3 regions of the Streptomyces sp. NPDC046261 genome follow, and region 2 is predicted to be linked to each of the others. Evidence: riboswitches for the same ligand, from Rfam matches in the RefSeq annotation. Region 2 holds a riboswitch; each other region holds the start of a gene.

The links. Region 2 has a riboswitch for cyclic di-AMP ahead of ABZ956_RS14795 (transglycosylase family protein). Riboswitches for the same ligand answer to the same signal wherever they lie in the genome.
Positions count from the first base shown of each region.
Region 1: linked by a shared signal. The riboswitch ahead of ABZ956_RS20555 (peptidoglycan DD-metalloendopeptidase family protein) and the one ahead of ABZ956_RS14795 (transglycosylase family protein) in region 2 are both predicted to bind cyclic di-AMP.
Region 3: linked by a shared signal. The riboswitch ahead of ABZ956_RS24585 (M23 family metallopeptidase) and the one ahead of ABZ956_RS14795 (transglycosylase family protein) in region 2 are both predicted to bind cyclic di-AMP.

Region 1 covers NZ_JBEYZU010000011.1:100,829-108,218, forward strand. The annotation lists gene ABZ956_RS20545 (pitrilysin family protein) at 1-934, shown strand, start outside; gene ABZ956_RS20550 (pitrilysin family protein) at 970-2,346, shown strand; cyclic di-AMP (ydaO/yuaA leader) riboswitch at 2,594-2,748, shown strand; gene ABZ956_RS20555 (peptidoglycan DD-metalloendopeptidase family protein) at 2,760-3,545, shown strand; gene ABZ956_RS20560 (GntR family transcriptional regulator) at 3,785-4,465, shown strand; gene ABZ956_RS20565 (HPr family phosphocarrier protein) at 4,622-4,903, opposite strand; gene ABZ956_RS20570 (GNAT family N-acetyltransferase) at 5,065-7,390, shown strand, end outside.
Region 2 covers NZ_JBEYZU010000006.1:333,883-341,272, forward strand. The annotation lists gene ABZ956_RS14775 (nucleoside triphosphate pyrophosphohydrolase) at 1-168, shown strand, start outside; gene ABZ956_RS14780 (DUF6479 family protein) at 233-667, shown strand; gene ABZ956_RS14785 (cytochrome P450) at 713-1,960, shown strand; gene ABZ956_RS14790 (transglycosylase family protein) at 2,125-3,084, shown strand; cyclic di-AMP (ydaO/yuaA leader) riboswitch at 3,379-3,528, shown strand; gene ABZ956_RS14795 (transglycosylase family protein) at 3,533-4,285, shown strand; gene eno (phosphopyruvate hydratase) at 4,566-5,855, shown strand; gene ABZ956_RS14805 (septum formation initiator family protein) at 5,962-6,432, shown strand; gene ABZ956_RS14810 (DUF501 domain-containing protein) at 6,478-7,017, shown strand; gene ABZ956_RS14815 (Ppx/GppA phosphatase family protein) at 7,014-7,390, shown strand, end outside.
Region 3 covers NZ_JBEYZU010000017.1:33,262-40,651, forward strand. The annotation lists gene ABZ956_RS24575 (aldo/keto reductase) at 1-928, opposite strand, end outside; gene ABZ956_RS24580 (MFS transporter) at 958-2,439, opposite strand; gene ABZ956_RS24585 (M23 family metallopeptidase) at 2,569-3,738, opposite strand; cyclic di-AMP (ydaO/yuaA leader) riboswitch at 3,861-3,998, opposite strand; gene ABZ956_RS24590 (PP2C family protein-serine/threonine phosphatase) at 4,138-5,340, opposite strand; gene ABZ956_RS24595 (DEAD/DEAH box helicase) at 5,559-7,250, opposite strand.

The sequences.
Region 1 (7,390 bases), on a different contig from region 2:
CGTCAAGAACGAGCGCCGCCAGCGGTACGACAATGTGCCCTACGGCACAGCCTTCGAGAAGCTGACGGCCATGGCCTACCCCGACGGCCACCCGTACCACCACACGCCGATCGGCTCCATGGCCGACCTGGACGCCGCCTCCCTGGAGGACGCGCGCGCCTTCTTCCGCACGTACTACGCGCCCGGCAACGCCGTGCTCGCGGTCGTCGGCGACATCGACCCCGAGCGGACGCTCGCCTGGATCGAGAAGTACTTCGGGTCCATCCCCTCCCACGACGGCAAGCAGCCCCCGCGCGACGGCTCCCTGCCCGACACCATCGGCGAGGAGCTGCGCCAGGTCCTGCTCGAGGAGGTGCCCTCCCGTGCGCTGATGGCCGCCTACCGCCTCCCGCACGACGGCACCCGCGAGGCCGACGCCGCCGACATCGCCCTGACCATCCTCGGCGGCGGCGAGTCCTCCCGCCTGCACAACCGTCTGGTCCGCCACGACCGCACGGCCGTCGCCGCCGGCTTCGGCCTGCTGCGCCTGGCCGGCGCCCCCTCGCTCGGCTGGCTGGACGTCAAGGCGTCCGGCGGCGTCGAGGTGAGCGCGATCGAGGCCGCCGTCGACGAGGAGCTGGCCCGCTTCGCCGTCGAGGGGCCGACCCCGCAGGAGATGGAGCGCGCCCAGGCCCAGCTGGAGCGCGAGTGGCTGGACCGGCTCGCCACCGTCAGCGGCCGGGCCGATGAACTGTGCCGCTTCGCCGTCCTCTTCGACGACCCGCAGCTCGCCCTGACCGCCGTGCAGCGCGTCCTGGAGGTCACCCCCGAGGAGGTGCAGGCCGTCGCCAAGGCCCGGCTGCACCCCGCCAACCGGGCCGTGCTGGTGTACGAGCCGACCTCACCCCAGTCCGACGGCGACGCCGACCAGAACGAAGAGGAGACGGACCGGTGAGCGACGCCGCATCCGCCAGCACCACCACCGCGACGATGGAATTCCACCCGCAGCCCAAGCCCGGGCAGGCCACCCCCTGGGCGTTCCCGGCCCCCGACCGCAGCCGGCTGTCCAACGGCCTCACCGTGCTGCGCTGCCACCGCCCCGGCCAGCAGGTCGTCGCCGTCGAGATCAGCCTGGCCGCGCCCCTGGAGGCCGAGCCCGAGGGCCTGGACGGGCTGGCCACGATCATGGCGCGTGCCTTCTCCGAGGGCACCGACAAGCTCAGCGCCGAGGACTTCACCGCCGAGCTGGAGCGCTGCGGCGCCACCCTCGACGCGCACGCCGACCACCCCGCCGTGCGCCTGTCCCTGGAGGTCCCGGCCTCCCGGCTGGCCAAGGCCCTCGGCCTGCTCGCCGACGCCCTGCGCGCCCCGGCCTTCCCCGCCGACGAGGTCGAGCGCCTCGTGAACAACCGGCTGGACGAGATCCCGCACGAGCTGGCCAACCCCGCCCGCCGGGCCGCCATGGCGCTGTCCGCCGAGCTCTTCCCGGCCGACTCCCGGCTCTCCCGCCCCCGCCAGGGCAGCGAGGAGACCGTCAAGCGCATCGACGCCGCCGCCGTGCGCGCCTTCTACGAGGACCACGTCCGCCCCGCCACGGCGACGGCCGTGATCGTCGGCGACTTCACCGGCATCGACCTCGACCAGGCCCTCGCCGAGTCCCTCGGCGCCTGGACCGGCTCGAGCGCCGAGCCCCGGCCCGTCCCCGCGGTCACCGCGGACGACACCGGCCGCGTCGTGATCGTGGACCGCCCCGGCGCCGTCCAGACCCAGCTGCTCATCGGCCGCGCGGGACCCGACCGGCACGAGCGCGTCTGGCCCGCCCAGGTGCTGGGCACGTACTGCCTAGGCGGCACCCTCACCTCCCGACTGGACCGCGTCCTGCGCGAGGAGAAGGGCTACACCTACGGCGTCCGCGCCTTCGGCCAGGTGCTGCGCTCGGTGCCCCCGGCCCAGGGCGCCACGGGCACGGGCATGCTCGCCATCAGCGGCTCCGTGGACACCCCCAACACCGGTCCGGCGCTCGAGGACCTGTGGACGGTGCTGCGGACGCTGGCCGCGGAGGGCCTGACGGAGGCCGAGCGTGACGTCGCCGTGCAGAACCTGGTCGGCGTCGCACCGCTGAAGTACGAGACGGCGGCGGCCGTCGCGGGCACCCTCGCCGACCAGGTCGAGCAGTACCTGCCGGACGACTTCCAGGCGCGGCTGTACGAACGCCTGGCGGAGACCGGCACGGTGGAGGCCACGGCGGCCGTCGTCAGCGCGTTCCCGGTCGACCGTATGGTCACCGTCCTCGTCGGTGACGCCGCCGAGATCCTCGAGCCGGTCAAGGCGCTGGGCATCGGCGAGGTGACCGTCATCCCCGCCTGACGGACGGAGCTGCCTGACGGAGGTTCAGCCGCCGTATTCCCGTACTCCGTGCCGGATATGAGCGGACAAGAGAGGCGCGTGAGCCCGATGAGGCACACGCGCCTCCCTTATGTCCAATTTCATGCAGTGGTTGCACGTTGGTCGTGTGGCGTAGGTCATAAAAGCCCCGTTCTGTTTGCCGTTCGAATCCGACGCGGATTAGCGTCAGGGCGGCAGTCCGTCAGATCGGAGCCGCAACCGCGGTCCCGGGCAGCCATCGCCGAGTCCCCGAGGCACCAGCCAAGGGGAGCCGGGGACCCAAACGTCCCTGGGGTGAATCGGGTCCCTTTCACGAGGGAGCCGTAGGAGACCTTCCTGCTCCGAACCCGTCAGCTAACCCGGTAGGCGAGAAGGAAGGAAAGGATCGCCCAGGCATGGGTAAGCACCGTCGTCCGAGTCGAGCCGCGCGTGTCAGCGCCAATGTGGCGGGCATAGCCACCCTCACCGCCGCGGGTGTGGTCGCCGGCGTCGCCGCCCCGGCCTTCGCCTCCACCGACGACGGCCACCGCACCGAGGACACCGGCCTGACCCAGGCCATCGTCATCGGTGACGTCATGGCCGACAACGTCGACGCCCAGGCCGAGACCCAGCGCAGCGCCGCCGACGAGGCCGCCATCCGGCTCCAGGCCGAGGCCACGGCCAAGCAGAAGGCCGCCGAGGCCAAGCAGCGCGCCGAAGAGGCCAAGCGCAAGATCGAGGAGGAGCGCGCCGCCAAGGAGCGCGCCGCCCGCGACGAGGAGCGCAAGCGCCTGGGCACGTACGTGAGCCCGATCGACAGCTCCTACGTCTCCACCTCCTACAAGGCCTCCAGCGGCCTGTGGTCCTCCGGCAGCCACACCGGCATCGACATCCACGCCGAGACCGGCACCTCGGTCCGCTCGGTCGCCGCCGGCACCATCGTCGAGGCCGGCTGGGGCGGCGCGTACGGCAACAACGTCGTCATCAAGCACAACGACGGCACGTACACCCAGTACGCCCACCTGTCGTCCCTCGACGTCTCCGTCGGCCAGACGGTCACCCCGGGCCAGCAGATCGGCCTCTCCGGCGCGACCGGCAACGTCACCGGCCCGCACCTGCACTTCGAGGCCCGCACCGGCGCCACCTACGGCTCCGACATCGACCCGATCGCCTACATGAGCGCCCACGGCGTCAGCCTGTAGAACGCGTCGCGGCACCACTCTTCGCGCAAGGCCCCGGCCCCACGGCCGGGGCCTTCGCGTTTGGCCAAAAGATATCCATGAATCGGCGGACCCATCGGAAATCCCACCCGGTTGCCATAGAGTCACTGAACGGGCGTCAATCGGCCGTGATACACGGGGGTTAAGTCATAAGTCGGAGGTACACCCATGCGGGGCCGTACGTGAACGGCGATGACGAGGTAGTGCACAAGAGGGGCGGTATTTCCGCGCACGCCGTGTGCACGGCGATCCGCGACGACATCGTCTCCGGCACCTTTCCACCCGGCAGCAGGCTCATCGAGGAACTCCTGGCACGCCGTTACGGCGTCTCCCGGGTGCCGGTGCGCGAAGCGCTGCGCACCCTGGCCTCCGAGGGCTTCGTGACCACCCGGCGGCATGCCGGCGCCTGTGTCGCCGAACCCACCGAGCGCGAGGCCGCCGACCTGCTCGACGTCCGCGCCCTGCTGGAGCCGCTGGGCGCCGCCCGGGCCGCCCAGCGGCGTACCGAGGCTCATCTGAAGGTCCTGCGGGGGCTGGTCCGCCTCGGCCAGGAGCGCGCGCGTACGGGCCGCGCCAGTGAATTGCGTCCGCTGGGCGAGTGGTTCGACGAGACCCTCGCCCAGGCGTCCGGCAGCCCCAGCCTGGCGGCGCTCCTCACCCAGCTGCGGCGCAAGATCGCCTGGGTGTACGCGGCCGAGCCGCCGGTCCGGCCGCTGGAGAGCTGGCAGGCGTGCGGGGCGCTGGTGGACGCGGTGGCCCGCGGGGACGCCGAGCGGGCGCGGAACCTGGCCGTCGCCCGGGCCGGCCGTTCGCCCGGGACATTCCGGCAGTGGCGGCCCGCGGACGCGAACCGGATGCCGGGCCCGAAACAATCCGTCAACACGGCGGGCGCGCGTTCTTAACAATGAGCCGCTATCCGTGTGCGAATAGCGGCGGGTAATTCACGGGCATTCCCGCTGACAACGCGGGCGGCGCGGACAACGGGGCCGCGGCTGCCTCGAGTCGGCCGCCGCGGCCCCGTCGCACACACCCGCGGTATACGGAGCGGGCCCGGTGGATCAGACGGTCTCGGGAAGCTCCTCGAGCCCCTCGGCGACCAGCTTGGCCAGACGGTCGAGCGCGGCCTCGGCACCGTCCGCCTCGGTGGCGAGGACGATCTCCTCGCCACCCTGGGCGCCCAGACCCAGCACGGCGAGCATGGACGCGGCGTTGACCGGGTTGCCGTCGGCCTTGGCGATCGTCACCGGGACGCCGGCGGCCGTCGCCGCACGGACGAAGATCGACGCGGGCCGGGCGTGCAGGCCCTCGGCCCAGCCGACGTTTACGCGGCGCTCAACCATGGTGTTGCCCTTCAAGTCGATATTGGTTGTCTAGACCATTGTCGCACGGGGCGCGCGATGCCCCTGCGCGCGACCGCTCAGGCCCGGATGGGGCCGTCCGGCCCGCGACCAGGGGCCGCACGCCACCACCCGCTGTCGGTGGACGGCCTTACGCTGGCCCCATGCAGACGCCGTCCGAGCATGCGTACCCGGCCCACTGGGAAGCCGATGTCGTGCTGCGCGACGGGGGCACCGCCCAGATCCGCCCCATCACGCCCGACGACGCCCAGCGCCTGGTCAGCTTCTACGAACAGGTCTCGGACGAGTCCAAGTACTACCGCTTCTTCGCCCCCTACCCCCGCCTCTCCGACCGGGACGTGCACCGCTTCACCCACCACGACTACGTCGACCGCGTGGGCCTGGCCGCGACCGTCGGCGGCGAATTCATCGCCACCGTCCGCTACGACCGCATCGACGGCCACGGCATGCCCGCCTCCGGCCCGGCCGAGGAGGCCGAGGTCGCCTTCCTCGTCCAGGACGCCCACCAGGGCCGCGGCGTCGCCTCCGCCCTGCTCGAGCACATCGCCGCCGTCGCCCGCGAGCGCTCCATCCGGCGCTTCGCCGCCGAGGTGCTGCCCGCCAACACCAAGATGATCAAAGTCTTCACGGACGCCGGCTACACCCAGAAGCGCAGCTTCGAGGACGGCGTCGTCCGCCTGGAGCTCGACCTCGAACCCACCGACGCCTCCCTCGCCGTCCAGCGCGCCCGCGAACAGCGCGCCGAGGCCCGCTCGGTGCAGCGCCTGCTCGCCCCCGGCTCCCTCGCCGTCGTCGGCACCGGCCGCGAGCCCGGCGGCCTGGGCCGCACCGTGCTGCGCAACGTCCTGGCCGGCGGCTTCACCGGCCGTACGCACGCGGTCAACCGGGCCTTCCCCGAGGACCTTTCGGTGCTCGAGCCCGAGGGCGTCCCCGCCCACCGCTCCGTCCTCGCGATCGAGGACCCCGTGGACCTCGCCGTCATCGCCGTGCCCGCCGAGCAGGTGCCCTCGGTCGTCGCCGACTGCGGCGAACACGGCGTCCAGGGCCTGGTCGTGCTGTCCGCCGGATACGCCGAGAGCGGGGCCGAGGGCCGCGAGCGGCAGCGCGAGCTGGTCCGCCAGGCCCGCTCGTACGGCATGCGCGTCATCGGGCCCAACGCCCTCGGCCTGATCAACACCGCCGACGGCGTCCGGCTCAACGCCTCCCTCTCGCCCGAGCTGCCGGCCGCCGGCCGGGTCGGGCTCTTCAGCCAGTCCGGCGCGATCGGCATCGCCCTGCTGGGCGGGCTCCACCGGCGCGCGGCCGGCCTGGTCGGCATCTCCACGTTCGTCTCCGCCGGCAACCGCGCCGACGTCTCCGGCAACGACTTCCTGCAGTACTGGCACGACGACCCGGACACCGACGTCGCCCTGATGTACCTGGAGTCCATCGGCAATCCCCGGAAGTTCGCCCGCCTGGCGAAGCGCACGGCGGCCCGCAAGCCGCTCGTCGTGGTCAAGGGCGCGCGCCACGGCTCCGCCGCGCCGGCCGGGCACGCCGTGCCCGCCCCGCGCATCCCCGACGCCACCGTCTCCGGCCTGCTGCGGCAGGCCGGCGTCATCCGGGTCGACACGGTCACCGAGCTGACCGACGCGGGCCTGCTCCTCGCCTCCCAGCCGCTGCCGGCCGGCCCCCGCGTCGCCATCCTCGGCAACTCCGCGTCCCTCGCCCTCCTCACCTACGACGCCTGCCTCACCGACGGGCTGCATCCGCTGATGCCGCGCGACCTGACCACCGCCGCCGCACCGCGGGACTTCCGCGCCGCCCTGGCCGAGGCCCTCGCCGACCGGGCCTGCGACGCCGTCGTCGTCACCGCCATCCCCTGGGTCGGCGAGGCCACGGCCGCCGACCTCGCGGACGCCCTCCGCCAGGCGGTCGCCGACGCGCCGGCCGCCAAGCCGGTGGCCGTCGTCCACCTGGAGATCCCCGGCCTCGCCGAGGCCCTCGCCGCCCCGCCCCACCGGCCCCCCACCCCGCCCGGGCCCACGGACGAAACGCCCCCCGCCGTCCGCATCCCCGCCTACCCGGCCGCCGAGCGGGCCGTCCGCGCCCTCGCCGAGGCCGTGCGGTACGCCCAGTGGCGGCGGCAGGCCGCCGACCCCGGCCGGGTGCCCGAGTACGACGACATCGACGAGGCGGGCGCCGCCGCCGACATCGACGTGCTGCTCGAGGCGCACGGCGCGACGGCGCCCCGGGCCGTGACCCTCTCCGCCGCCGACACCCAGCGCCTCCTGGCCCGCTACGGCATCGCCGTGCTGCCCGCGCTGCCCGCCGCCGACCCCGACAGCGCCGTCCGGGCCGCCGGCCGGCTGGGCTACCCGGTCGCCCTCAAGCCCACCGCACCCCACCTGCGCCACCGCGCCGACCTCGGCGGAGTCCGCCTCGACCTCGGCGGCGAAGCCGAACTGCGCAGTGCCTACGCCGAGTTGA
Region 2 (7,390 bases):
GTGGCCCCGCCGGCCGGGGAGGGCATCGGCTACGAGCTGCTGGCCCTGGCCGTACGGGCCGAGGCGGCCGGCACCGAGCCGGAGACGGCGCTGCGGGCGGCCGCCCGTACCTACCGGGACGCGATCCTCGCCGCGGAGGCGGCGGCGGGGGAACGGCCGGGGGAGTAGCGCCCCGCCACCCGTTCGGCCCAGGCGCGGTCTTGACCCGGCGCCCGGCGGGTACCCGACATCCATGCGCACTGACCACATGGACCTCGCACTGCCGCACTGGGTCGGCGGCATCGCCCCCTTCATCGTGGGGCTGTGCGTCTGCGCCCTGCTGATCCTGGCCTTCTACTTCGGGCAGCGCTGGCGCGACCGGGAGCCGCCGCCCCCCGCCCAGCCGCAGCGCCGCCAGGGCTCCTGGCAGACGCGGCAGGAACACGACAGGGGACCCGCCTCGCCCGACCACGGCCCCGGGCACAACGACGACGAGGAGAGCGCGGTCGGCTACGTCGTCGAGCACCGGGAGTCGGACCGCCTGCAGACCGAGGCCAACGGGGAGCGGGTGCTGCCGCACGAGATCAACAACCCCGGCAGCCACCCCGAGGAGCTCTCCGAGGACCGCAAGAAGTGGGACCCGGGCAGCAGCGGCGCCTTCGGCAGCGGCGGCGGCGGGCACCACTAGCGGGGCCGCGGGTAGCGTCGGGGCGTGCACGACACGAACGACCGTATGCCCACGCCCCCCGCCCCACCCCTGTTCACCTGGGAGTTCGCGGCCGACCCCTACCCGGCGTACGCCTGGCTGCGCGAGCACGCCCCCGTGCACCGCACCGCCCTGCCCAGCGGTGTCGAGGCATGGCTGGTCACCCGGTACGCCGACGCCCGGCAGGCACTCGCCGACCAGCGGCTGTCGAAGAACCCCGTGCACCACGCCGAGGGCGCCCACGGCAAGGGCAAGGTCGGCATCCCCGGCGAGCGCAGCGCCAACCTGATGACGCACCTGCTCAACATCGACCCGCCGGACCACACCCGGCTGCGCCGGCTGGTCTCCAAGGCGTTCACCCCGCGCCGGGTCGCGGAGTTCGCGCCCCGGGTGCGGGAGCTGACGGATCAGCTCATCGACGCCTTCGCCGGCAAGGGGGAGGCCGACCTCATCCACGAGTTCGCCTTCCCCCTCCCCATCTATGCCATCTGCGACATGCTCGGGGTGCCGCGCGAGGACCAGGACGACTTCCGCGACTGGGCGGGAATGATGATCCGCCACGGCGGCGGCCCACGCGGCGGAGTGGCCCGTTCCGTGAAGAAGATGCGGGGCTATCTCACGGAACTGATCCACCGTAAGCGGGAGGATCTCGGTGAAGACCTCATTTCCGGACTGATCCGGGCGAGTGACCACGGCGAGCACCTCACCGAGGACGAGGCCGCGGCCATGGCCTTCATCCTGTTGTTCGCCGGTTTTGAAACAACTGTGAACCTGATCGGTAACGGAACCTACGCCCTGCTGCGCAACCCCGGGCAGCGCGAGCGCCTCCAGCGCGCGCTGCGCGAGGGCGAGGAGAGCCTGCTGGCCACCGGCGTGGAGGAGCTGCTGCGCTACGACGGGCCGGTGGAGCTGGCGACCTGGCGGTTCGCCACCCGGGACCTGACCCTCGGCGGACAGCGCATCGCCGAGGGCGATCCCGTACTCGTCGTCCTGGCCGCCGCGGACCGCGACCCCGAGCGGTTCGCCGACCCCGACACCCTTGACCTGGCCCGGCGCGACAACCAGCACCTGGGCTACGGACACGGCATCCACTACTGCCTGGGCGCCCCCCTGGCGCGCCTGGAGGGCCAGGTGGCGCTCGCGACTTTGCTGCGCCGGCTGCCCGATCTCCACCTGGCCGCGGAGCCGGAGGACCTGCGCTGGCGAGGGGGTCTGATCATGCGCGGATTGCGCACTTTGCCCGTCGCGTTCACCCCTGCTCCGCCCGCCGCATGACGACCGGTCACCTCGCGTGACCTTCGCGTGACCTCGGCTACACCGGCTTGTGACGACCCGGACCCGTCGCTATGTTCGACGACCACATCAGCCGCCACACGAGAGGCCAGCCCATGCGTTTCGGGAACGGAAGACATCGCCGCCCCCGTCAGATACCCGCCATCGTGCTCGCGGCGGGGGTGACGGGGGCGGGCATCGCCATGCCGCTGATGGCGGCCACCGCGGCCACGGCCGCGGACACGGGCACCTGGGACAAGGTCGCCCAGTGCGAGAGCGGCAGGCTGTGGAGCGCCAACACCGGCAACGGTTTCTTCGGCGGCCTCCAGCTCACCCAGCAGATGTGGGAGAACAACGGCGGCATCTCCTACGCGCCGCGCCCGGACCTGGCCAGCAGGTCCCAGCAGATCGCCGTCGCCGAGCGGATCCTGGCCGCCGAGGGCCCCGACGCCTGGCGCAGTTGCGCCGTCAGTTCGGGTCTGTCGAAGGACGCCCCGGCGCCCGACGTGAACCCCGGACGCACCCAGAGCCCCGAGCCGGAGCCGACCCGCGAGCCGGCGCCCGAGCGCACCGCTCCCGCCACGCCGGAGCCCACGAAGTCCGCGCCCGCCGACCGCGCCCCCGGCACCACCGAACCCGCGCCCGGCGCATCGAAGTCGCCCGGCACGCCGAGCCCGTCCACCGACCCCTCCGCCCCCGCGGGCGAGACCTCCGGAAAGCCGGACGGCAAGCACCGCAAGGACCCCTCGGCCGAACCGTCCACCACGCCGTCCCCCTCCACCACGCCCTCGGGCACGCCCACCGACCACGCGCCCACCGACCCCGCGCCGACCGCCCCGCGCACGCCGGGCGACGACGCGGCCGGGGAGCCGGGCACGGGCAAGCACCGCGCCGAGCCGCCGCGTTCGGACGAGCCCCAGCGCCCCTCGCGCGACGGCGCCGACGCCCGGACGGGCGTACCCGGCGCGACCGACTACACCGTCAAGCCCGGTGACAACCTGTCAGCGATCGCGGAGGACCACTCGGTCACCGGCGGCTGGCAGACGATCTATCAGAAGAACGAAAAAGTTGTCGGATCCGATCCGGATCTCATTCAGCCTGGTCAGCGGCTCGATATCCGTCCCTAGCCGGGGGGTTCGGGGCGAATGTCCGTTCCAGTCGAAAGTGAGACATGGGTCTCGTTGACTTTGGGCTGGACGGAGCTCGTCCGTTCTGCTCAAACCCCCTCCCACCTGCGGAAACAGGAGGTTCCTGCGGGTAACTTCCAGCAACTGTGGCTGAAAAGTGGGGTTTGAACCCGTCGGCCGCCTGTGTTTAACGTCGTCACCGCTCGCCACCGCGAGCACCACGGTCGCCACGCCGAATCCTGCCGGCGGCCGGGGGAGTCGTCGCGCAAGCGCCGTTGGCAGGAGCGGGGGAACCAAGGTAAGGCGCCGGACCGGTCCGACGGCCTCACGGTCGAGGGAGCGGGACGGCTTGGGGTGAAGCCCGGAGCGCAGCCGCGCACCGGGCCGGGCAAACTCACAGCCCGAACCCGACAGCTCACCTCGTAGGCGTCGGTGAGGAAACCGACTTATGTCCAAGGGCAAGCACCGTCGTCCGTCCAAGGCCGTCCGCATCGTCACGCTCGCCGGCGTCACCGGCGTCGCCGTGGCCGCCCCGCTGATGGTCGCGACCTCCGCCAACGCCGCCTCCGTTTCGACCTGGGACAAGGTCGCCCAGTGCGAGTCCAGCGGGAACTGGTCCATCAACACCGGCAACGGCTACTACGGTGGCCTGCAGTTCTCGCAGTCCTCCTGGAAGGCCGCCGGCGGCACGCAGTACGCCCCGCGCGCCGACCTGGCCACCAAGGCCCAGCAGATCGCCACCGCCGAGCGTCTCCTCGCCATGCAGGGCCCGGGCGCCTGGGGCTGCGCCGGTGCCGGCGGCCTGACCGCCGGTGGCGCGAAGGCCAACGTCGACACCTCCGGCTCCGGCTCCGTGGTCAAGAAGAAGTCCACGAAGTCCTCCTCCGCCGCCGCGGGCGAGACCTCCACCAAGAGCCGCGCCGACCGTGCCGAGCGCCCCTCCGCGCCCAAGCACGCCAAGCCGCAGGCGGAGACCGCCGAGGAGGCCCCGGCCCCCAAGCAGACCGCCCCGAAGCACGCCGCCCCCAAGACGGTCAAGCAGGGTGACGGCGAGTACGAGGTCAAGGAAGGCGACACCCTCGGCTCCATCGCCGACGCCAAGAAGGTCGACGGCGGCTGGCAGAAGCTGTTCGACCGCAACAAGGACATCATCGACAACGCGGACCTGATCTTCCCGGGTCAGAAGCTGCACCTCAGCTGATCACCGGCTGAGCGCCGCGCTCATCCGCGGGACCGCCCCGCTCCGATGCGTCTTCCCCCCGAGCCGCATCGGAGCGGGGCTCCGCCGTTTTCCGGGGCCGCCACGGGCCCCGGTGCGGCCGGTCGTCTTTCCCGTTGAGCGAACACACCGACCATTCATCCGGTGATCTCGGCTTTTGTGCCAATTTTCGGTCCGGTGGCCGGTCCAAGGGCGGGCGCAGCCTCCGGGGCCCGTTAGGCTCGTGCTGCAGAACTCCAGACACACCACGAAGGAGACCCTCGTGCCGTCCATCGACGTCGTCGTAGCTCGCGAGATCCTCGACTCGCGAGGCAACCCCACGGTCGAGGTCGAGGTCGGCCTCGACGACGGCTCCACGGGCCGTGCCGCCGTGCCGTCCGGCGCCTCCACCGGTGCCTTCGAGGCCATCGAGCTGCGTGACGGTGACCCGAACCGCTACCTGGGCAAGGGCGTCGAGAAGGCCGTCCTGGCCGTCATCGAGCAGATCGGCCCGGAGCTCGTCGGCTACGACGCCACCGAGCAGCGCCTGATCGACCAGGCGATGTTCGACCTGGACGCCACCGACAACAAGGGCTCGCTCGGCGCCAACGCCATCCTGGGCGTCTCCCTGGCCGTCGCGCACGCCGCCTCCGAGGCCTCCGACCTGCCGCTCTTCCGCTACCTGGGCGGCCCGAACGCGCACCTGCTGCCCGTTCCGATGATGAACATCCTCAACGGCGGCTCGCACGCCGACTCCAACGTGGACATCCAGGAGTTCATGATCGCGCCGATCGGCGCGGAGTCCTTCTCCGAGGCCCTGCGCTGGGGCACCGAGGTCTACCACACCCTCAAGAAGGTGCTGAAGGCCAAGGGCCTGGCCACCGGCCTGGGCGACGAGGGCGGCTTCGCCCCGAACCTCGGCTCCAACCGCGAGGCCCTCGACCTCATCCTCGAGGCCATCAAGGAGGCCGGCTACACCCCCGGCCAGGACATCGCCCTGGCGCTCGACGTCGCCGCCTCCGAGTTCTACAAGGACGGCGTCTACACGTTCGAGGGCAAGGACCGCTCCGCCGCCGAGATGACGGAGTACTACGCCGAGCTCGTCGAGGCGTACCCGCTGGTCTCCATCGAGGACCCGCTGTTCGAGGACGACTGGGCCGGCTGGAAGACCATCACCGAGAAGCTCGGCGACAAGGTCCAGCTCGTCGGTGACGACCTGTTCGTCACCAACCCCGAGCGCCTGGCCCGCGGCATCGAGGAGAACTCCGCGAACGCCCTGCTGGTCAAGGTCAACCAGATCGGCTCGCTCACCGAGACCCTGGACGCCGTCGAGCTGGCCCAGCGCAACGGCTTCAAGTGCATGATGTCCCACCGCTCCGGCGAGACCGAGGACGTCACCATCGCCGACCTGGCCGTAGCCACCAACTGCGGCCAGATCAAGACCGGCGCCCCGGCCCGCTCCGAGCGCGTCGCCAAGTACAACCAGCTGCTGCGCATCGAGGAGATCCTCGACGACGCCGCGGTCTACGCCGGCCGCAGCGCCTTCCCGCGGTTCCGCTCCGCGAACCAGTAAGCACCGCAAGGGCTGACCTTCTCGCCAGTCTCCGTACGTCCCCGGCCGCGGTCCCGTACCGTGTCCGGGGACGTACGTTCGTAGCGGACTCTCCAGGGGAGGCGACGTGGGCGCGGACCGGTTCTCCACCGCGACCAGGCTCAAGGCGCTGGGCACGGCGCTCGTGCAGGGGCCGTCCGCGGCCCGGGTCTACCGTGCCGGGCCCCCGCGGCGCAGCCGGCTCACCGGCCGGGCGGCGCTGCTCGCGCTCGTCGTCTGCTCCCTCGTCGTCGCCCTCGCCTACCCCATGCGCCAGTGGGTCACCCAGCGTTCGGACATCGCCGAGCAGCGGCACCGCACCGAGCAGGCGCGGGAGCAGGTCAAGCGGCTGCGCGACGAGAAGGCCCGGCTCGAGGACCCGGCGTACGTGGAGCAGCAGGCGCGCGAGCACCTGCACTTCGTACGGCCCGGGGAGACCGGCTACACCGTGGCGGACGGCAGCGGCGGCACCAGGCAGCGCAGGGACGAGGGCGCCGCCGACCGGCCCTGGTACAGCAACCTCTTCGACGGCGTGGACACCTCCGACGGCCACCGCTGACCCTGCACATTCCTTCGACACGACCGAGCGAGCACGAGCGAGCACATGGACACCCCTCCTCCGAAGACCGAGCCCACCGAGCCGACCGACGCGGACATCGCCGCGTTCAAGGAGCAGCTGGGGCGCCCGCCGCGCGGGCTGCGCGCCATCGCGCACCGCTGCCCCTGCGGTCAGCCGGACGTGGTCGAGACGGCCCCCCGGCTGCCGGACGGCACGCCGTTCCCGACGACGTACTACCTGACCTGCCCGCGTGCCGCGTCCGCGATCGGCACGCTCGAGGGCTCGGGGCTGATGAAGGAGATGCAGGACCGGCTGGCGACCGACCCGGAGCTGGCCGCCGCCTACCGGGCCGCGCACGAGGACTACCTCGCCCGCCGCGACGCGATCGAGGTGCTGGAGGGCTTCCCGAGCGCCGGCGGCATGCCGGACCGGGTCAAGTGCCTGCACGTGCTGGTCGGGCACTCGCTGGTGGCCGGCCCCGGCGTGAACCCCTTCGGTGACGAGGCGCTGGCGCTGCTGCCGGAGTGGTGGGCCAAGGGCCCGTGCGTGAGCCCGTGCGGCGACTCGGGCGAGGGATGCGCATGACGCGCGTCGCCGCCGTCGACTGCGGTACCAACTCCATCCGCCTGCTCGTCGCGGACGCCGATCCGGCCACCGGTGAACTCAAGGAGCTCGACCGGCGGATGACGATCGTCCGGCTCGGCCAGGGCGTGGACCGTACGGGCCGCCTGGCGCCGGAGGCGCTGGAGCGCACGTTCGCCGCGTGCCGCGAGTACGCCGAGGTCATCGCGGCGCACGGCGTGCGGCGGGTGCGCTTCGTGGCGACGTCCGCCTCGCGGGACGCGGAGAACCGCGAGGACTTCGTGCGTGGCGTCGTGGAGATCCTGGGCGTGGAGCCCGAGGTGATCAGCGGTGACCAGGAGGCGGAGTTCTCCTTCACCGGCGCCACCCGGGAGCT
Region 3 (7,390 bases), on a different contig from region 2:
TCAGGAGCGCCAGCTCCGCCTCCGTCAGCTTCAGGTCGGCGACCGCCAGCAGCGGCGGAAGCTGCTCCACCGTACGGGCGCTCGCCAGCGGTGTGGCCACCGTCGGCTGGGCCGCGAGCCAGGCCAGGGCCACCGTGGCGACCTCGGCGTTGTGGGCGGCGGCCACCTCGTCCAGGGCGGCGAGGACCTTAAGGCCCCGCTCCGAGCGCAAGTACTTGGCCGCGCCCTCCGAGCGGGCGCTGTCGACCGTCGTGCCCGGGCGGTACTTGCCGGTCAGGAAGCCCGAGGCCAGGGCGAAGTACGGGATGGCCGCCAGGCCGTACTCGGCGGCCACGGCCTGCAGTTCGCCCTCGTAGGTGTCGCGGGAGACCAGGCTGTAGTGGGGCTGGATGGCCACGTACTTCGCGAGGCCGGAACGGTCCGAGAAGTCCAGGGACTGCCGCAGCCGGTCCGCCGTGATGTTGGAGGCGGCGATCTCGCGGACCTTGCCCTCCTTCACCAGCCCGTCCAGCGTCGCGATGATGTCCTCCACCGGCTGGGACGTGTCGTCGACGTGCGTGTAGTAGAGGTCGATGTAATCCGTGCGGAGGCGGCGCAGCGATGCCTCGACGTCCGTCTTGATGGTGTCCGCCGCCAGGCCGCGGTATTCGGGGACGCCGTTTCCGACCTTGGTGGCGATGACGATGTCGTCGCGGTTGCCGCGCGCGGTGAGCCAGTCGCCGATGATGGTCTCGGACTCGCCGCCCTCGTTGCCGGGCGCCCAGGCGGAGTAGACGTCCGCGGTGTCGATGAAATTGCCGCCCGCTTCCGCGTAGGCGTCGAGGACGGCGAAGGACTGCTTTTCGTCCGCGGTCCAGCCGAAGACGTTGCCGCCGAGGGCCAGCGGGTGGACGGAGAGTGTGCCGATCTTCCGGTGAATGTCAGCCATGCGGTATGTCAACGCCCCTGCCGGAACGGTTATTCCGCGGGCGCGGGCGCCGGGGACGGCAGGGGCTCCGGAGGGTGGACGGACAGGGGTGTGGCGATGTCCTCGAGGGAGCGGCCTTCCGCCCGTACGGCCAGGAACGCGGCCACGACGCCGCCCATGCACATCAGGGCCGCGCCGATGTCGAAGGCCAGCACGGTGTCGCCGATGACGCCGCTCTGCGTCAGTGCCGAGAAGAGCAGCGGGCCGCTGATGCCGCCCGCTGCCGTGCCCACCGCGTAGAAGAAGGCGATGGCCATGGCCCGGGTCTCCATCGGGAAGATCTCGGACACCGTGAGGTAGGCGCTGCTGGCGCCCGCCGAGGCGAAGAAGAGGACGACGGCCCAACAGGCGGTGAGCGTCACGGCGTTCAGGTGGCCGGCGCCGAAGAGCCAGGCCGTGCCGAAGAGCAGCAGTCCGGCCAGCAGATACGTCGAGGTGATCATGATGCGCCGGCCGACGGTGTCGAAGAGCTTGCCCAGGAGCAGCGGGCCGAGGAAGTTGCCGACTGCTATGACGGCGAAGAAATAGCCGGTGTGCGAGGTGGAGACGCCGAAGAACCGCGTGATGATGGCGCCGAAGCCGAAGGTGATCGCGTTGTAGAGAAACGCCTGGCCGATGAAGAGGGCGAGGCCGAGGACGGCCCTGCTGCGGTAGTCGGAGAAGACCGTGCGGGCGATGTCGCGGAAGCCGAAGCTCTTCCGCTGACGGATGACGAGCCTGCCTTTGGCGGGTGGCAGCGGGGTGCCCTTCTCCGCCTCGATGCGTTTTTCGATCGCCGTCACCAGGGATTCGGCTTCTTCGCCCCTGCCGTGGATGAACAGCCAGCGTGGACTTTCGGGCACATGGCGGCGTACGAGCAGGATGACCAGGCCCAGCACGACCCCGAGCCCGAACGTCAGCCGCCAGCCGACGTCCTTGGCGAAGATGCTGGTGTCGAGCATGAGTATCGACAGCAGGGAGCCGGCGATCGCACCGAGCCAGAAGCTGCCGTTGATGATCAGGTCGACGCGGCCCCGGTAGACGGCGGGGATCAGCTCGTCGATGGCGGAGTTGATGGCCGCGTACTCACCGCCGATGCCGAAGCCCGTCAGGAAGCGGAAGAGGAAGAACCACCAGGAGTGGTACGACAGCGCGGTCAGCGCGGTCGCGCCCAGATAGACCGCGAGCGTGACCATGAAGAGCCTTTTGCGGCCGAAGAGATCGGTCAGCCGGCCGAAGAACAGCGCGCCGGAGCAGGCTCCCGCGACATAGAGGGCGGCCGCCAGGCCCGTCACCCCGCCCGAGGTGATCGGCAGGCCGCTGCCCTGTTCGGAGAGGCGGCCGGCGATGTTCCCGACGACCGTCACCTCCAGGCCGTCCAGGATCCAGACGGTCCCGAGGCCGATCACCACGGTCCAGTGCCACCGGGACCAGGGCAGCCGGTCCAGGCGGGAGGGCACTGACGTGCTGATCGTCGTCGCGGTCGTCGTCACATGCTCTGATTTCCCGATCGCACGCAGAACATTCCCGGCAAATCAGATCCGGGCCGCCTGTAACCCGGCTGCCTCTCTGCGGTTGCGGCGGCCGCCCGTCTCCGTCCGTCCGCCGGCCACCGCCGTCGGTTACGGCCGCAGTCCCTTCGCGCGCAGCCACGACAGCGGGTCCACCGGTGAGCCGCCTCCCGGCCGTACCTCCAGATGCAGGTGGGGGCCGGTGACGTTGCCGGTCGCGCCGACGCGGGCGATGACCGTGCCCGTACCGACCTTCCCGGACGTGACCACCATCGACGACAGGTGGCAGTACCAGATCTCGGTGCCGTCGCCGAGCGTCAGCACGATGCGGTAGCCGTACGCGCCGGCCCACCCGGCCTGCGTGACCGTACCGCCGCTCACAGCCTTGACGGGGGTGCCGGTGGGGGCGGCGAAGTCCTCGCCGGTGTGGTTCGCGGACCACATGCTGCCGGCCTGGCCGAAGCCGGCGGTGAGGGTGTACGAGCCCACGGGCAGGGTGTACGAGCCGGCGGCGACGGAACCGCGCTTTCCGGCGGCAGCCGGGGAGCGCTTCGCCGGCGCGGCGGGCCGTTCGGCCTCGCCCGGACCGGCCCCCTGTGGCTCCGCCTCGGCGGCACGCGCCGCCGCCCGCGCCTCCTGGGCCTCTTGCGCTTGCTGGGCTTCCTGCGCTTCCCGTGCCTCGTGCGCCTGGGCCTTCTCCGCCGCGGCCTTGCGCTGCTGCTCGGCGGCGGCCCGCGCCTCGCTCTCCCGCGCGGCTTCGTCGGCGGCGTCCTGCTGGCGCTCGGCCTGCTGCAGGATGCGGGCGCGCAGCGCCTCGCCGGCGTCCGCGGTGCTGCGCGTGGCCGCCACGACGGCCGGGGCCTCGGCGGCCGGCCCGGCCTCCGCGTGGTCGGCCTCGGAGTTCGCGGCCTGCTTCTCCTCGCCGCCGGCTATGAGGGAGCCGACGCCCGGGAGCTTCTGCGCCAGGTCGGGCACGGATATCGGCGTCGGCGGGCGGTCCTGCGCGCTCGCCATACCGCCCGCGCCGACCGCCGCGATGACGCCGACGCCCAGCACCGCGCCGCTGCGGGCCATCGTGCCGCCGCGCTGCTTGACGACACGGTGCCTGCCGCGGACGGGCGCCGCCGTGGTGCCCTCGGCCGGATTCCACTCGCTCCAGGTCTCCTCGGTCTCGGAGCCGGAGCCGGCGTCGAAGCCCTCGCCGGCGTCGAAGCCGGCGAAGGCGGTGTCGTCAGGGGCGAAGGCTGGACCGGCCGGGGCCTCACCCGGAGCGCCGTTCACAGGGTCGGAGTCATACAGCGAGTCGTACGCGGAGTCATACGCAGAGTCGTACGCGGAATCGTACGAAGAGTCATGCGAACCGTCGTCGAGAGCAGGCCTGTTGGACGCCACGGAGGCGCACTCCTTTCCTTCCTACTCGCCTACCGGGTTAGCTGACGGGTTCGGAGCAGGAAGGTCTCCTACGGGCCGGCGCGCGGTCCGATTCACCCCAGAGTTGATGGTTCCCCGGTTCCGCCCACGGGATTCGGCGAAGGCGCGCGGCGCCGCCTCTTGCGGCGGCTGCAACGACCGCGCTGCGTTATCGAACGTTAATAGACATCGCCACCGGATTCCAAGCCGAATGCACGAAATGGCACGCCTCTTGGGCGGATCGCGCGGAGCGCGTCCGCTGACCGTTCGTCAGTTGTTATCCGTCCGAACGCGGACGGTACGGGTGGTGGTCCGGGTGAGTGTGTGGGTGATGACGGCGGGGCGGTGGCGGCCGTCACCGCGCCGGATGGCGAGCAGGGCCATGTCGTCGTCGGCCGGGCCGCCCGCGTGCCGGACGACATCCGCCGTGAGGGCGTCGAGCAGCGCCTCCGGGTTCCTGAACTGCTTGCCGTTGAGGCGCTCCCGCGGGTTGTAGAAGTTGCCTTCCGCATCCCGCGCCTCGGTGACCCCGTCCGTAAACAGCAGCAGCGTGGACCCCGCCGGGAACTCCCACTCCTCCACGCGGTCGGGCCACATCCCCAGCTCCCCCATGCCGAGCGGCAGCGCCGGAGCGCCCGGGTACGCCTCGCCGACCGTGCCGTCGGCGTGGAGCAGGAGCGGCGGCGGATGGCCGCGGTTGACCAGGCGCAGCGCGGTGGTGCCGGGCGGGACCTCGGCGAGTACGGCGGTGGTGAAGCCCTCGCTCTCATCGAGGTTCGCGCGCCGGGCGCCCTCCCTCTGCAACGCGCGCTCCAATCGCACGGCGAGCCCCTCCAGCGTGCGCTCGTGCTCCGCCGCTTCCCGGAACGCGCCGATCACGACGGCGACCGCCTCCACCGCGCCGAGCCCCTTGCCGCGTACGTCGCCCACGATGGCGCGCACGCCGTACGGGGTCTCCTGCACGGCGAAGAGGTCACCGCCGATCCGGGCGTCGGCCTGCGCCGCCAGGTAGCGCGCGGCCACGCGCAGTCCGCCGATGCGGGCGGGAGGCGCGGGCAGCACGGCTCGCTGGGCCGCCTCCGCGATGCACCGGGCGGAGGCCAGCTTGCGGTCGCCGTGGCGTACGACGCGGTTGATGCCGAGGGCGAGGGCGGCGACGGCCAGCACGGTCACGACCTCGGTGACGGCCTCGCCCGTCTCGGGCACCCGGCGGGTGATCGTGAGGGTGGTCATGGCGGTCAGGGCCGTGACGGCGGTGACGAGCGTGGCGCCATGGGACAGCATCGCTGCCGCGATGAGGGGTGAGCAGGCGAAGAAGGGGGCGGAGGAGTAGTGGGAGGGGGTCAGGACGTCGAAGACGACGCCCGAGAGGATCAGGGCCGCGGGCAGCCGACGCGCCACGGACTGCCGCAGACGGGCCCGGTGGCCGTGCGCGACGGGTGGCTCCGACCGGGGCTCGCGCGCCTCTGACATCCCCACCGTGCGTTCTCCTGACCGGCCGCCGTCCCTGGGCATCGCGTTCCACCCTTGCGCAGCGGGCGCGCCGTCGCGAACGGTGTTGCGCCGGACGGGGCCTTTTCCGCGAAGGGCGGAGCAGCACAGAGGCGGGGCCCGGAAAACCGGACCCCGCCTCTGTGCTGCACGTCAGAACGTCACAACGTCTGCGTCACACCGTCAGCGTGACGCAAGCGTCAGGAAGCCGCCGACCGGCGACCGCCACCGCCGCCGCCACCGCGGCGCGGGCGGCCGACGGCGTTGCCCGGGCGGGTGCCGCCCGAGCGGCGCGAACCCTCGCCGCCGCCGTTGCCGCCGAAGCCGCGGAAGGGACGCCCGCCGCCGTTGCCGCTGCCGGAACCGCCCGCGGCGGGAGCGCCCGCGGCGTCGGTACGGGTGCGGCCGCGGCCGCCCCGGCTGCCGCGCGAGCCGCCGGACGTACCGGCGCCCCCGCCGGAACCGGAACCGCGCGAGCGGGACTTGCCGGCGCCCTGCGGCTGGGCCGGGGCCGGGGCCGCGATGACGACCGGGACGCCACTGGGCTCGCGGGCACCGGTGATGCGGGCGAGCTCCGGGTCGGTCGGGTAGGTCTTCATGACGTTCGGGGTGATCTGCGCCGTGGTCATCATGCGGCTCATCTCGCGCCGCTGCTCGGGCAGCACGAAGGTGACGACCGTGCCGGACTCGCCCGCGCGGGCGGTGCGGCCGCCGCGGTGGAGGTAGTCCTTGTGGTCGACCGGCGGGTCGATGTTCACGACGAGGTCGAGGCCCTCGATGTGGATGCCGCGTGCCGCGACGTTCGTCGCGATCAGGGCGGTGACCTGGTCGGTGCGGAACTGGTCCAGGACCCGGTTGCGCTGCGGCTGGCTCTTGCCACCGTGCAGCGCGGCGGCGCGCACGCCCTCGGACAGCAGCTTCTTCACCAGGCGGTCGGCGCCGCGCTTGGTGTCCACGAACATGATCACGCGGCCGGAGCGGGCGGCGACCCGCGTGACGGCGTCCTTCTTGTCCTGGTCGGTGACGTGCAGCAGGTGGTGGTCCATGGTCGCGACCGCGCCCACCGACGCGTCGACGGAGTGCGTCACCGGGTCGGAGAGGAAGCGGCGGACGAGCCGGTCGACGTTGCGGTCCAGGGTGGCGGAGAACAGCATCCGCTGGCCGTCCGGGCGCACCTGGTCGAGCAGCTTCGTGACCTGCGGCAGGAAGCCCATGTCGGCCATCTGGTCGGCCTCGTCGAGCACCGTGATCGCCACGTCGCCGAGCTTGCAGTCGCCGCGCTGGATGAGGTCCGCGAGCCGTCCCGGGGTCGCGACAAGCACCTCCGCGCCGCGCGCGAGGGTCTGGGCCTGGCGCCCGATGGACATGCCGCCGACGACCGTGGCCATCCGCAGGTTGACGGCGGTCGCGTACGGGCTGAGCGAGTCGGTGACCTGCTGCGCCAGCTCGCGGGTGGGGACGAGGACGAGCGCCAGCGGGCGCTTGGCCTCGGCGCGCCGGCCGGCGGTGCGGGCGAGGAGCGCGAGGCCGAAGGCGAGGGTCTTGCCGGAGCCCGTGCGGCCGCGGCCGAGGACGTCGCGGCCGGCCAGCGAGTTGGGGAGCGTCGCGGCCTGGATCGGAAAGGGCTCGGTGACGCCCTCGCGGGTCAGGGTGGCCAGCAGGCCCGCGGGCATGTCCAGCGAGGCGAACGCGTCGACGGGCGGGAGCGCGGGGGTCGTGCTGACCGGCATCTCGAAGTCACCCTGCGGCGCGGCGGGGCGCCGGCGCGCGGCCGGCTGGGACTCGTCCGTGCGACGCGGTCGCGAGGAGCGGGCCGGGCCCGAGGTGCGAGCGGAACGAGCGGGTCGGGCGGGCCGATCGGAGCGATCGGTGCGTGCGGCGGAACGAGTCATGCGGGGACCTTCCCTCAATGGGGTGCCAAGCCCCCTGTGTGGCCATTCTGGCGGGCGCCGAGTGGCGCCTTCGGCCTGTTTGACGAGCGCGACAATGGGGCCCGCACCCAGTGGTGCGGGCCCCATCGCGAGGTTCAGCG